DNA from 2 places in the Stenotrophomonas sp. YJH_SMC_122 genome. Region 2 is predicted to be linked to the other one. Evidence: riboswitches for the same ligand, from Rfam matches in the RefSeq annotation. Region 2 holds a riboswitch; the other holds the start of a gene.
The links. Region 2 has a riboswitch for glycine ahead of gcvP (aminomethyl-transferring glycine dehydrogenase). Riboswitches for the same ligand answer to the same signal wherever they lie in the genome.
Positions count from the first base shown of each region.

Region 1: another riboswitch for glycine. It lies ahead of AC5P66_RS13270 (trimeric intracellular cation channel family protein); the one in region 2 lies ahead of gcvP (aminomethyl-transferring glycine dehydrogenase).

Region 1 is NZ_JCAFST010000009.1:65,777-73,007, reverse strand. Features, by position in the region: gene AC5P66_RS13300 (sensor histidine kinase) at 1-78, shown strand, start outside; gene AC5P66_RS13295 (MarR family winged helix-turn-helix transcriptional regulator) at 150-650, shown strand; gene AC5P66_RS13290 (DNA alkylation repair protein) at 647-1,387, shown strand; gene AC5P66_RS13285 (DUF6616 family protein) at 1,435-1,773, shown strand; gene AC5P66_RS13280 (hypothetical protein) at 1,863-2,120, shown strand; gene AC5P66_RS13275 (3-deoxy-7-phosphoheptulonate synthase) at 2,416-3,489, shown strand; gene AC5P66_RS13270 (trimeric intracellular cation channel family protein) at 3,696-4,313, opposite strand; glycine riboswitch at 4,398-4,501, opposite strand; glycine riboswitch at 4,515-4,604, opposite strand; gene AC5P66_RS13265 (GIY-YIG nuclease family protein) at 4,645-4,920, shown strand; gene AC5P66_RS13260 (hypothetical protein) at 5,102-5,557, shown strand; gene AC5P66_RS13255 (NAD(P)/FAD-dependent oxidoreductase) at 5,638-6,918, opposite strand; gene AC5P66_RS13250 (NYN domain-containing protein) at 7,042-7,231, shown strand, end outside.
Region 2 is NZ_JCAFST010000003.1:334,369-341,599, forward strand. Features, by position in the region: gene AC5P66_RS06835 (amino acid permease) at 1-569, shown strand, start outside; gene AC5P66_RS06840 (VOC family protein) at 756-1,166, shown strand; gene gcvP (aminomethyl-transferring glycine dehydrogenase) at 1,259-4,126, opposite strand; glycine riboswitch at 4,189-4,292, opposite strand; gene AC5P66_RS06850 (multidrug effflux MFS transporter) at 4,592-5,818, shown strand; gene AC5P66_RS06855 (siderophore-interacting protein) at 5,960-6,856, shown strand; gene AC5P66_RS06860 (hypothetical protein) at 6,925-7,231, shown strand, end outside.

The sequences.
Region 1 (7,231 bases), on a different contig from region 2:
CACGCGGGCGAACTTCAGCTGCTGCACCGCGAGGGCGGGGGGCTGGTCGCGCGGCTGCTGCTGGGACGCACTTCCTGAGTCAACTCCGATTTGCCTCCACTGGTCATTCCGCCATATGATTAGGCGCCTAATCATGCTGCGAGGGAAGGATGATCGAAGCCAAGCATCAGGCGTTGCTGGAGGAAGCGCAGCGGCGCGGCCACGCCAACATCGCGCAGCTGCGCCTGTGCTTCCAGCTGCTCTCGTTGTCCTCGTCGATCGATCGCGACTGCGCTGCACGGTTGGCACCGCACGGGCTCAGCGAGGGTCGCTTCATCGTGCTGTTCCTGCTGCACGGGGCCGGCGGCGCACTGGCGCCGCACGCGCTGGCCGAGCGCGCTGGCGTGACCCGGGCCACCATCAGCGGCCTGCTCGATGGCCTGCAGCGCGAAGGCCTGCTGCAGCGTCGCAGCGATGACGAGGATGGCCGTCGTCTGCAGATCGTGTTGACTGCACGGGGCAAGCGTTTGGCCGAGTCGCTGTTCGAGCAGCACACACAATGGATCAGCGGCCTGTTCAACGGCCTGGATGCTGATGAACGGCAGCAGCTGTCACAGCTGCTGCATAAGGTCTGGCAGCACACGGACACCGGGCGGGAAGCCGCCGCATGAGCACGCCCATTCCCGCGGAACGGCTGCGTGCACTCAACAGCGGTGGTGCCGCTGCCACGCATCTGGCCGAATGCCTGGCAGTGGATTTCGCCGCGCTGTTACAGGGGGTGGCACCTGCGCTCGAGCCGAAAGCGCTGCAACGTATGCGCGACGCCTCCGGCAGGGGCATCACCCAGCGCATGGCGCTGGCGGCGCGGTTGCTGCGCGAAGCCGGGCAGGGTGATCCCGCGCACTGGCAGGCACACGCATCAGACACCGTGCGTGGCTGGGCCTGCTACCTGATCGGCAGCGATGCCGGCGCGACGCTGCCGGCCAAGCTGCGGGCGATGCGTCCGCTGGCTGACGACCCGCACTTCGGCGTGCGCGAATGGGCATGGCTGGCGCTGCGCAGCGACATCGTTGCCGCACCGTTGCAGGCGCTTGAGTACCTGCACATGTGGACGCAGGAGGCATCGCCTTACCTGCGCCGCTTCGCCTGCGAAGCGCTGCGCCCACGAGGCGTGTGGTCCACGCATATCGCGCTGTTCAAGCAGCATCCAGAACTCGCATTGCCGATGCTGGAAGCAATGGCCAACGACCCGGAGCGCTACGTGCAGGACTCGGTCGGGAACTGGCTCAACGATGCCGGCAAGACTCAACCGCAGTGGCTGCGCGAGCTGTGCGCGCGGTGGCAACAGCAGCACCCTGGCGATGCCAATGCCTACATCCGCAAACGCGCCATGCGCTCGCTCCGGTAGTGCCGGCCGCTGGCCGGCAATCTCATCAACCTAAAGGAAGACCTTCCATGTCCCACACCCTCATCGAGCTCTACACCGCCACCCCGGCCTGGACCGCGCTCCCGCCTGACCAACGCACCGCCTTCTTCGCCCGCATCGGTGCTGGCATGCGGCAGTTCGATCCGGTCCGCATCACACCGCTGGCGATGGGCCGCATTGCCACGGGCGTACAGCACGGCAGCGATGAGCAGTTCTATGCGGTCTGGCGCTGTGCAAGCCGCGCGGACGCCGACGCCCTGGTGGCCGGCATTGCCGCCACCGGTTGGCATCAGTACTTCGCCACCACCAACGCCGTCGGCGCAGACGATGGGATGGTCCAGCACCTGGCCGATCTGGCCGCCTTGTAGCGGCACCCCGGACGCGCATGGCACATGCGCCTGTCACCCAGACGCGGTAAACAGGACATTGCCCATGTCCATCCGCAGGGAAGTTGATCATGCAGAGCACGCTCCAGGTAACGCTGTACGGCCCGCAGGGCGATACGCCGGCACTGCAGCTGCCGCAGATGGAAGGGCCCTCGGTGGCCATCCCCGAAGCGGTACTGCGCCGGCTGGTGTCCGATCTCTACACCGCCCGTTCCCTGCTCAATCCCGAGCAGCTGGACGAGGCCCGGCAGGAGCTGGACCGCGTGCTGGAGCGCTGGGCCGACATCCACGAAGGCCTGCTGCTGGACGTGGAAGTGCATGGCAGATGAGCGACGTTGCACGGCGGCCGCCGCGTGGGCTGCGCGGGCAGGCGCATCACTGAACCGCGCCCCCAGTTGCGGATGAAACATTTTGCACTGCGCAAAAGCTGTGCTATCAATAGATCCCATGAACGCAGCCGCTACCCGCTTTTACTGGTATTACTTTCCGAAGCCACTGGCGGAGGAAGGACTGCGCTCACCCTGAAGAAAGCTTCAGACGCATTCCCGAAAGCCGCCAGCGAACCTGGCGGCTTTTTTCATGCCGCCACGCTGGGGACCCCCAACGTTCCGGAGATCTCCTGCAATGCCCCCGCACACCGACGACCTGCGTATCCGCACCATCGAACCGCTGACACCGCCTGCCCAGCTGCTGGCGATGCTGCCCTGTGACGATGAAGCTTCCGACACCGTCAGCGCCTCGCGCGCGGCCCTGCACCAGATCCTGCACGGCCGCGACGATCGCCTGGCGGTGGTGGTGGGCCCGTGCTCGATCCACGACCCGAAGGCCGCCATCGAGTACGCCCAGCGCCTGAAGCCGCTGCGCGATTCGCTGGCTGGCGAGCTGGAAATCGTCATGCGCGTGTACTTCGAGAAGCCGCGCACCACGGTGGGCTGGAAGGGCCTGATCAACGACCCGGACCTGGACGGCAGCTTCAGGATCGACAAGGGCCTGCGCATCGCCCGTGGCCTGCTGCGCGACATCAACAAGCTCGGCCTGCCGGCCGGTGTTGAATTCCTCGATGTGATCTCGCCGCAGTACATCGCCGACCTGGTGGCATGGGGCGCGATCGGCGCACGCACCACCGAAAGCCAGGTGCATCGCGAGCTGGCTTCGGGGCTGTCGTGCCCGGTCGGCTTCAAGAACGGCACCGATGGCAACGTGAAGATCGCTGCCGACGCGGTGGGTGCGGCATCCAACCCGCATCATTTCCTGTCGGTCACCAAGCAGGGCGGCACTGCCATCGTGTCGACCACCGGCAACCCGGATTGCCATGTGATCCTGCGCGGTGGCAAGCAACCGAACTACGACGCTGGCAGCGTGGCTGAGGCCTGCCAGGTGCTGGCCAAGGCCAAGCTGCCGGCGCGACTGATGATCGACGCCAGCCATGCCAACAGCCTGAAGAACCCGGAGAACCAGCCGAAGGTGATCGACGACATCGCCGCTCAGATGGAAGACGGCGAACAGCGCATCGTCGGCGTGATGATCGAGAGCCATCTGGTCGGTGGCCGCCAGGAACTGGTGGAAGGCCAGCCGCTGGTCTACGGGCAGAGCATCACCGATGGCTGCATCGACTGGGACACCACCGTGACGGTGCTGGAGCGATTGGCTGCGGCCGTGCGTGCCCGTCGTGAAGTGAAGGTGTCCGAGGCCGCGTGAATGAAGCCGCCTGATGGCGGCACGTGTGTGGATGGCGGCCAGCGCCTGCGGGGGTGCGGCCGCGATCAGGGCCGGCCGGAGTTGGAGACCGGCCCGTCCGCACCGGCGATGCGCCTGGCGCTGCGCATGAGCGACAGCGCCAGGTACATCGCCGGGGTGGTGCAGTCGATCCGCGCCCAGCATGGAATCCAAGGCGAACGCGAACCTCAATGCACTTCGTCGTGGTACACGAACTTCGGCATTTCCCAGCGGTAGTGGATCGCCAGCAGGCGCAGCGCGAAGCCGCCGCCCAGGCAGCACAGGATCGCGGTGGCATCGGCCACGCCCCAGTGCAGCAGCAACAGGTAGGCCGCGCCGGTCAGCAGCGCGATGATCGCGTACAGCTCCTTCTGGAAGATCAGCGGCACCTCGTTGCAGAGGATGTCGCGCAGCACGCCGCCGAACGCGCCGGTCAGCATGCCGGCGATCAGCACGATCGGCATCGCATGTCCGGCTTCGCGTGCGATCGAACAGCCGATCAGGGTGAAGGCGATCAGGCCCAGCCCGTCGAGCACCAGAAAGGTGCGGCGGAAGTGGTGCATCCAGCGTGCGACCCAGGTGGCGATCAGCGCCGCGCACACGGTAAAGCCGAGGTACTCGGGATGTTTGACCCAGCCCAGCGGATAGTGGCCAAGCAGGATGTCGCGCAGTGATCCACCACCGAGGGCGGTGACGCAGGCGATCATGACCACGCCGAACAGGTCCATGCGGCGGCGGCCGGCGGCCAGTGCGCCGGTCATGGCTTCGGCGGAAATGGCAATCAGGTAGATGATGGACAGCAGCATGGGACAGGCTCCGAGAGCGGTGGGGCCGGCCATGCGCGACGACCGCCACTGCCTGCGCAATGACGGGATGACGATGACCGGTGCCGCTCCCGCTGTCCTTTTGCCTGAGAGTTCAGCGGCGTCGGCCGCGTGCCCCTTCGGCGGATCGTCCCGGGCGTGCCCGGTGACCTCTCTCCAGCTCGGCGAGTCGAATGCATGGTTGGTGGGATTCCAGCCCACCGGCCTGAGCGATCATGGGAGCCTGCGCCTTCGGCGGGCGCCAGCGCGGCGCCTCTCTCCTGCATTCGGGCGCCAGTATATCCGCTGCAGTGCAGCACGGCATAATCCAGGCATGGCCCCGTCCCTCCGCCCGTGGTTCCTGTACCTGCTCGAATGCCGCGATGGCAGCTATTACGCCGGCATCAGCACCGACGTGGACGCGCGCTTCGCCGCCCACCAGGCCGGCAAGGGCGCGCGCTACACCCGGGCCCGGCCACCGCTGCGCGTGCTGGCCGTGCGCGAATACCCGGACCGGGCCGCCGCCTCACGCGCCGAGTGGCAGCTCAAGCAGCAGCCCCGCGAGCGCAAGCTGGCCTGGCTGCAGGCGCCGGATTCCAGCCTTCTGTAGAGCTGGGCCCACGCTCGGCTCCGGATTCTGTAGGTCCACGCCATGCGTGGATGGGCTGCCGGGCCATGCGATGATCGCTCCGCGCCAAGCGCTGGAGACCCGGATGTCCACCTTTGCTTTTCAGCACGACCGTCGGTCATTGTCGTCGCTGTGGTACCCGAAACCGAAGGCGCCGTGAACGATGCGCGCCGCCGGCAAAGCATGGATCTCCGTCGTCGTGCTGGTCGCCGGCATCGCGCTGTTGCCTGGCCTGCTGTACCTGCTCGGGCTGGCATTGGCAGGCGGTCGGCCGAAGCCGGCCGACCGCGCGCCCAGTGGTATGGCTGCGTGCAGCAGTGAACCACGCGCGGGATACCAGCCGATGAATCCCTGGCGTTTCGCCGCGCAGTTCTTCGACAAGGACGTGATGAAGAAGAAGGTGCCGGAAGTGGAGCGGGAGGCCTTCTGGATTGCCCGGCGCCACCTGTGGCGGCAACCACAGCGCGGCATGCCGCGCTGGCATCTCAGCAGTACCGCATTGGCGATCTGGATCACCCGGCATTGGAGTACTGCGCAGATTGCCGACACCGCGAGGAAGGAGGACTTCTGCCGGACCTGGTCGAAACGGCGGGTGCCCGGTGGCCCGATGAACCGGTAGATCCACGCCATGCGTGGAGGGTGTTGACGGGGTCAGAGTCCTTTCCTGCGGAAAGGGATCCGACCCCGCTGCGCGCAGCCCTACCGCTTCGGCCGCCGGTCGTCGCGGTCATCACCGAAGATGATGCGCGCGCTGCGTTGGTAGCTCCAGTACGCCACGGCCCAGTTCAGCAGCACCACGATGCGGTTGCGGAAACCGATCAGGAAGAACACGTGCGCGGCCAGCCAGAACCACCACGCCAGCACGCCCGACAGCTGCAGTCGGCCCAGGTGCACGATCGCGGCCATGCGGCCGATGGTGGCCAGGTTGCCGTAGTCCGCGTACTTGAACGGACCGGGCTCGGGCGTGCCGTGCAGCCGTGCGCGGATCACCTTGGCCACGTATTTGCCCATCTGCTTGGCGGCCGGTGCCACACCGGGGACCGGCTTGCCGTCGGCCTGGCTCAGCGCGGCCAGGTCGCCGGCCACGAACAGCTCCGGGTGATCGGGCAGGGTCAGGTCCGGTTGCACCGGCACGCGTCCGGCGCGGTCCAGCGGCACGTCCAGCGTGCGCGCCAGCGGTGAAGCGGCCACGCCGGCGGCCCAGACCACGGTGCGCGCCGGTACGAACTGTTCGCCGAGCTTGAAGCCCTGGCTGTCGATGTCGCTCACCGGGGTTCCGGTCAGCACTTCCACGCCCAGCTTTTCCAGTTGGCGGCGCGCCTTCAGCGAAAGCACATCCGGGAACGAGGACAGCACGCGCGGCCCAGCCTCGACCAGCCGCACCTTGGCGCTGGCCGGGTCGATGTGGCGGAATTCGTTGCGCAGCGTGTGGCGCGCGATCTCGGCCAGGGTGCCGGCCAGTTCGACACCGGTGGGACCACCACCGACGATGGCGAAACTCAGCCACGCCGCTTTCTTCGCCGGGTCCGGTTCGGCCTCGGCGCGTTCGAACGCCAGCAGCAGCTTGCGGCGCAGCGCGATGGCATCGTCCAGCGTCTTCAGGCCGGGCGCATCATCGGCCCACTGGTCGTTGCCGAAGTAGGCGTGGGTGGCGCCGGTGGCCAGCAGCAGGCTGTCGTAGTCCAGCGTGCTGCCATCGGCCATGCGGATCTGCCGCGCCTGCTTGTCGATGGCCACCACTTCGCCGAGGCGGACTTCCACATTGCGCTGGTGGCCGAGGATGTGGCGCAGCGGTGCGGCGATATCCGGCGCGGACAGGCCGGCGGTGGCCACCTGGTACAGCAGCGGCTGGAACAGGTGATGGTTGCGGCGATCGACCAGGGTGATGCGTATGCGCTCGCGGGCCAGGGCACGGGTGGCCCAGAGACCGGCAAAACCGCCGCCGACAACGACCAGGTGGGGAACGCGCTCGCGACTCATCGACTCACTCCAGTGGGGGCATCGGGGGAAGCGCCTGGCATCTTCGCACGGCGGCCACCTGTCACGTCAGCGCCTGCCCGGATCGGCGATACTCGGGTTCAGGCAACGGCCCGTGAGGAGCCCATGAGCGAACCGGAAAAGCGCATCGCCCTGTTGATCGACGCCGACAATGCGCCGGCCTCGAAGATCGACGAGGTCCTGGCGGAAGTCGCCCGCTACGGCGTGGCCAACGTGCGCCGTGCCTACGGCAACTGGAAGAGCCCGCGACTGAAGGGGTGGGAAGCGGTGCTGCATGAGTATGCGATCCGCCCGA
Region 2 (7,231 bases):
GCGAAGCACTGAAGTCGCCGTTCGCCGCCGTGCTGGACATCGCGCGCATTCCGGGCGCCGGCACCGCCATCACCCTGATCGCGGTGATCGCGCTGCTGTCGGCGCTCAATGCCAACCTCTACGGCGCCTCGCGCATGATGTACTCGCTGGCGCAGCGCCGCGAAGCACCGGCCGTGTTGGGCTGGACCGATCCACGGCAGGTGCCGGTCATCGCCGTGCTGGCCAGCGTGCTGTTCGGCTTTGCGGCCACGGTGATGGAACTGCTGTTCCCGGACCGGGTGCTGCCGGTGCTGCTGAACATCGTCGGTTCCACCTGCCTGCTGGTGTGGACGCTGTCGCTGGTGTCGCAGCTGGTACTGCGCCGCCGCGCCGATCGCCTGGGTACCCGGCTGCCGTTCCGCATGGCCGGTTTCCCGTGGCTGACCTGCTGCGCACTGGCGATCCTCGCGTTGATCTTCGGCCTGCTGCTGAGTGAATCGCATACCCGCCTGCAGTTCCTGTCGATGGTGGCGCTGACCGCCACCATCGCTGCCGGCAGCGCCATCGCCCGGCGCATGCGCGAGGCCTGATTGCTGCTGTAGAGCCGACCCCACGGTCGGCTGCGGTCGCCGAATGTTCTGTAGAGCCGACCCGACGGTCGGCTGCTGTTCGCGTGGCCGCCAGCCGAGCGCGGGCTCGGCTCTACAGCAGGCATACATCCGCCGTGCCATCTTGATCGTGTGGGCCGCCAGCGGCCCGTCGACCAGGAGTACCGCATGCTGCGCAGCCGTCCCTTCCTGATGTTCACCGGCCAGGCCGAGGCCGCGCTGGCCCTGTACGCCGAAGCCTTCGCCGATTTCCGCCTGCTGGCCCTGCAACGCCACCCCGAGGGGGCCGGCGCCGGCGTGCCCGGCCAGGTCCGCCAGGCGATCTTCCTGCTCGGTGGCACCCACTACCTGTGCTTCGACAGCCTGGATGTGCACGACTTCACCTTCAGCCCGTCGATCTCGCTGTTCGTCGAGTGTTCCGGTGCCGAGCAGTTCGAGCGTGCGGCACGCGTGCTGGGCGAGGGGGGCCATTGGTTGATGCCGGTGGGCGACTACGACTTCAGCAACCGCTATGGCTGGGTGCAGGACCGCTTCGGGGTGTCGTGGCAGCTGAGCCTGGGGCAGATGCCGGACCCATGATCGGATTGTCGTGGGTGTGGACCCTGGTCCACGCGCCCTTGAAAAAACGGCCCGCTTGCGCGGGCCGTTCTCACTTTCGATGGATCGAAGGCTTACGCCTCGACTTCATCATCCTTGTAGGCATCGACCGGGATGCAGGCGCACATCACGTTCTTGTCGCCGTACACGTTGTCCACGCGCGCCACCGGCGGCCAGTACTTGCTCTGCTTCAGGCTGGCCAGCGGGAAGGCGGCCAGTTCACGCGGGTAGGCGTGGGTCCACTCGCTGGCGGTCACCGCGGTGGCGGTGTGCGGCGCGTTCTTCAGCGGGTTGTCCTCGCGGTCCAGGCGGCCGTCTTCGATCGCGCTGATTTCCTCGCGGATCTGGATCATCGCGTTGATGAAGCGGTCCAGCTCGTGCAGCGACTCGCTCTCGGTCGGCTCGACCATCAGCGTGCCGGCCACCGGGAAGCTCAGGGTCGGGGCGTGGAAGCCGAAGTCGATCAGGCGCTTGGCGACGTCCTCGGCGCCGATGCCGCTGGTCTTCTCCAGCGGGCGCACGTCGAGGATGCACTCGTGCGCCACCAGGCCGTTGCGGCCGGTGTACAGGGTCTTGAAGTGCGGGGCCAGGCGCTTGGCGATGTAGTTGGCGTTGAGCTGCGCGACCTGGGTGGCCTTGCGCAGGCCTTCGCGGCCCATCATCGCGATGTACATCCAGCTGATCGGCAGGATCGAGGCGCTGCCGAAGCTGGCCGCGCTGACCATGCCGACCGGGCCGTTGTCACCCAGCTTGCCCGGCAGGAACGGCGCCAGGTGCTCCTTGACCGCGCACGGGCCGACGCCCGGGCCGCCACCGCCGTGCGGGATGCAGAAGGTCTTGTGCAGGTTCAGGTGCGATACGTCCGAACCCCACTTGCCCGGCTTGGCCACGCCGACCAGCGCGTTCATGTTGGCGCCGTCGGTGTACACCTGGCCGCCGTGCTTGTGGATGATCTCGCAGATCTCGACCACCTCTTCCTCGAACACGCCGTGCGTGGACGGGTAGGTCATCATGATCGCGGCCAGGCGGTCGCTGTACTTCTCGGCGTTGAGGCGGATGTCCTCGACGTCGACGTTGCCGTTGGCATCGGTCTTGGTCACCACGACCTTCATGCCGCACATCTGCGCCGAGGCCGGGTTGGTGCCGTGCGCCGAATCCGGGATCAGGCAGATGTCGCGATGGCCCTCGCCGCGCGAGCGGTGGTAGGCACGGATCGCCAGCAGGCCGGCGTACTCGCCCTGCGCGCCGGAGTTCGGCTGCAGGCTGACCGCGTCGTAGCCGGTGCATTCGACCAGCATCGCTTCCAGCGTGTCGATCAGTTCCTTGTAGCCCAGCGCCTGGTCGGCCGGCACCAGCGGGTGGATCTGCGAGAACTCCGGCCAGGTCACCGGGATCATCTCGGCGGTGGCGTTGAGCTTCATGGTGCACGAGCCCAGCGGGATCATCGTGCGGTCCATCGCCAGATCCTTGTCGGCCAGCGAACGCAGGTAGCGCAGCAGTTCGTGCTCGCTGTGGTGGGTGTTGAACACCGGATGGGTCAGGAACGCGGACTGGCGCAGCAGGCCGGCCGGCAGTGCGTCGGCGGTGCTGGCATCCAGTGCGTCGACGTCGGCCTGCGCGCCGAACACGGCGGCCAGTGCGACCACGTCGGCGCGGGTGGCGGTCTCGTCCAGGCTGATGCCGACCGAGTCGCTGTCGATCGCGCGCAGGTTGTAACCGGCGGCGCGTGCCTTGGCGTGGATCTCATCGGCATGCACGCCGGTGATGTGCAGGGTGTCGAAGAAGTCGCCACCGACCTGCACGCCGGCGTTGCGCAGTGCCGCAGCCAGGATCGAGGCCAGACGGTGGGTGCGCCGGGCGATGCGGGTCAGGCCTTCCGGACCGTGGTAGACCGCATACATCGAGGCCATCACCGCCAGCAGCACCTGTGCGGTACAGATGTTCGAAGTCGCCTTCTCGCGGCGGATGTGCTGCTCGCGGGTCTGCAGGGTCAGGCGATAGGCCGGGTTGCCCTGGGCATCGATGGAGACACCGATCAGGCGGCCCGGCATCGAGCGCTTGTAGGCGTCACGGCAGGCCATGAACGCGGCGTGCGGGCCACCGAAACCGAACGGCACGCCGAAACGCTGGCTGTTGCCGACCACGATGTCCGCGCCCCATTCGCCCGGGGCGGCCAGCAGGGTCAGTGCCAGCAGGTCGGTGGCCACGGCCACCAGGCCGCCGCGCGCGTGCACGGCATCAACCAGCGCCTTGTAGTCGCCGACCTGGCCGAAGGTGTCCGGGTACTGCAGCAGCAGGCCGAAGGCTTCCGCTTCCAGTGCTTCGGCCGGGGTGCCGACGCGCAGCACGATGCCCATCGGTTCTGCGCGCGTGCGCAGCAGTTCCAGGGTCTGCGGGTGCACGGCGTCATGCACGAAGAAGGTGTCCGACTTCGACTTGGCCGAACGCTTGGCCAGCGTCATCGCTTCGGCGGCGGCAGTGGCTTCGTCCAGCAGCGAGGCGTTGGCGATTTCCATGCCGGTGAGGTCGGCGCACAGGGTCTGGAAGTTGATCAGCGCTTCCATGCGGCCCTGCGAGATCTCGGCCTGGTACGGGGTGTAGGCGGTGTACCAGGCCGGGTTTTCCAGGATGTTGCGCAGGATCACGTTCGGGGTATGGGTACCGTAGTAGCCCTGGCCGATGAAGCTGCGCAGCACGGTGTTCTTGTCGGCGATCGCGCGGATCTTCGCCAGTGCCTGCACTTCGGTCATCGACTCCGGCAGCGCCAGCGGTGCCGGCGACTTGATCTTGGCCGGCACGATGGCATCGGTCATCGCATCCAGCGACGCGTGGCCGACGACGTCGAGCATCTGCGCGATCTCGGCATCGTTGGGGCCGATGTGGCGCTCGACGAACGCATTGTGGTGCTCGAGCTCACGCAGGGAAGGGGTGTTCTGGGACATGGCGAAGGATCCGTCAGGAAAGGGCACACGCACGGGCACAAGCCGCCGGTCGGCGGTCTGCGGGGCGCCCCTCTGTCCTTTTGCCTGAGAGTTTGGAAGCGCGGAAAAACCGCGGCTTCGTGCCCCTTCGGCGCCGGATCGAACCGGTCTCTCCAGAGTTCTGTTACGGGTGGTATCGGGCCTGAGCGATTACGGGCGTTGCGCCTTCGGCAGCGGTGTTCCGCTTCTCCCACCGTGTTGCCCGCCGATTATAGCCCGTTGCGGGCCCGCCGGCCGCCCCCGGCGCCGGCCGCCGCGCCTGAATGGCCGATGGCCCGGCCATGCGTTTTGTGCACCGCTGCATGGCATCGGGCGCAATCCCCACCTATGATGGCCGGATACCCGAATTCATCTGGCGCCCTCCCTGCAGACGGGGACCGGCGCCCGCCGTGCGTGCGACGCATGGCCCTGCCGGACGCCTTTCCCATGACCGCCGCTGTTGCTCCCTCCACCCGCCGCATGGCCCTGCTGCTTGCCGGCCTGGCCATGTTCGGCCCGTTCTCGATCGACACCATCTTCCCGGCCTTCCCGCAGCTGGCCCGGCGCCTGGCGGTGGACGAGGTGGCGGTGCAGCAGACCATCAGCGTCTACCTGCTGTTCTACGGCCTGATGAGCCTGGCGCACGGTCCGCTGTCCGACGCCTGGGGCCGCAAGCGGGTGATCCTCGGTGGCCTGGTGGTGTTCGTCGGCGCCTCGGTGGGCTGCGCACTGTCCACCGACCTGACCACGCTGCTGGCGTTCCGTGCGCTGCAGGGCCTGTCGGCGGGTGTCGGCATGATCGTCGGCCGCGCGGTGATCCGCGACCTGTACCACGGCCATGACGCGCAGCGGCTGATGAGCCAGGTGTCGATGCTGTTCGGCATCGCCCCGGCCATCGCGCCGATCATCGGTGGCTGGATCCTGCTCAGCGGCGCGGGGTGGCCGCTGATCTTCTGGTTCCTGGTGGTGTTCGCGCTGGTCCTGCTGGCGGCCACTGCACGCTACCTGCCCGAGACCCATCCGGTCGAAGCGCGCGTGCCGTTGTCGCCGCGCGTGCTGATGCGTGATTACGTGCGCATCGGCTTCAACCCGCGCTTCCTGCGCCTGGCGCTGGCCGGCAGCATCGGCTTTGGTGGAATCTTCCTGTACATCTCCTCGGCGCCGGTGTTCGTGATGCAGCACCTGCACCTGGGCGAGGGCGGCTTTGCGTGGCTGTTCATCCCCACCATCGGCGGCATGACCACCGGCTCGTTCCTGTCCGGGCGCATGGCCGGGCACACCACGCCCACCCGCCAGGTCTCCATTGGTTTCGGCCTGTGCGCGCTGTCGGTGCTGCTGAACGTCGGCTACGTGGTGCTGTCGCCACAGTTCGTGCTGCCATGGGCGGTACTGCCGATCTTCCTGGGTGGCATGGGCATGGCACTGATCTTCCCGATCCTGGCGCTGGCGGTGCTGGACATGTACCCGCATCAGCGCGGCCTGGCCTCGTCGCTGCAGGCCTTCGTGCAGCTGATGATCAGCACCGTGGTGGCCGGCGTGGTGTCACCACTGCTGAGCGGCAGCCCACTGCACCTGGCGCTGGGCCAGGCGGCGTTCTTCGGCGCCGGCTTCGTGTTCTGGTACTGGGAACACCGGCGTGAACGCGCGGCGCAGGCGGCCTGCACGGGCCATTGAGCAGCGTGCAGGGGTAGGGCAGGCCGCGATGCCCGAAATGCTTGCGACAGGGGACGACCGGACTAGGCTGGGCCTTCCAGCCAGCCGGTGCGTGGATGCACGACAGCCAGCCGATCCGATGTCGTCGCATGAGGTTCCCCCATGGCTGCGCAGCAGACCTACCGCCTGTTCGAGGTGGCGCTGAAGGAGCGCCGCGTGCTTTCCCCTTCGCTGGACCGCATGGTGTTCACCGGTGCCGACGTGGCACGGATGAAGACCGGAGGCCCGGACCAGCGCATCAAGGTGTTTTTCCCCTTGCCTGGCCAGGACCTGCCGCAGGTGCCGTGCGGCGAGGACTGGTATCCGCGCTACCGGGCGCTGCCGGACGATCAGCGCCCGCCGATGCGCACCTACACCATCCGCCAGCTGCGTGCAGAGCTGGGCGAGGTCGATGTTGATTTCGTGCTGCATGGCGAGACCGGGCCGGCCTCGCGCTGGGCCATCCATGCACGCCCCGGCGACCGCGTGTTGTTGCTGGCTCCCGATGCCGACTGCGCCGACAGCAGCGAAGGTTGGGAATGGAGGCCGCCGGCCGGCGTCGGCCAGGTGCTGCTGGTGGCCGATGAAACCGCGCTACCGGCGGTGGCTGGCATTCTTGAGGAACTGGCGGCCATGGTGGATCCGCCGCGTACGCTGGCCCTGCTGGAAGTGGCGCAGGCCGGCGACGCGGTGCCGCTGAAGGCACCGGCTACCGCCGAGCTGGTCTGGCTGCCGCGCGGGCGCGCGGCGTACGGGGCGCCTCTGTTGCAGGCGGTGCAGGCGCGGCTGGCAGCCGCCTCGGGCGTGGCTGCCGGCGATGCGCCGGAGGAGATCGACGTCGATACGCAGATCCTCTGGGAACAGGCCGATGCCAGCGTGGCCGGGCCGCTGTATGCCTGGGTGGCAGGCGAGGCGGGGGCGGTGATGGCGATCCGTCGCCATCTGGTCCGCGACTGCGGGCTGGACCGCCGCGCGATCACCTTCATGGGCTATTGGCGGCACGGCAAAGTGCTGGATTGAGCGGGTGTGAAGCGGCGTGGCGGGTGGGGTGCGTTATCCTTGCGCCCCCCTCGCAGCGGTATTGCACCATGTCCACCAGCTCCAAGACCCGCCGCGACCAGCGCCGTCGCCAGGAAAAGCAGGCCGCCAACAAGGCCGCTGCCCAGGCCTCGCCGGTGGAGCCGCATGCCGAACTGCGCGACGCGCAGCGCACCCTGCTGGCCGGTGTCGTGCGCCGCGACGGCGAATGGGTGCTGGGCATGGACGGCCGTATCGCCGGCCACAGTGACTCCGCCGCACAGGTACTGGCGCTGATCATGCAGGCCGGTGAACTGCACGAGCGCAACGGTACGCCGGTGCGCCTGATGTACTCCGATGCGCTGCGCGACGCCGCGC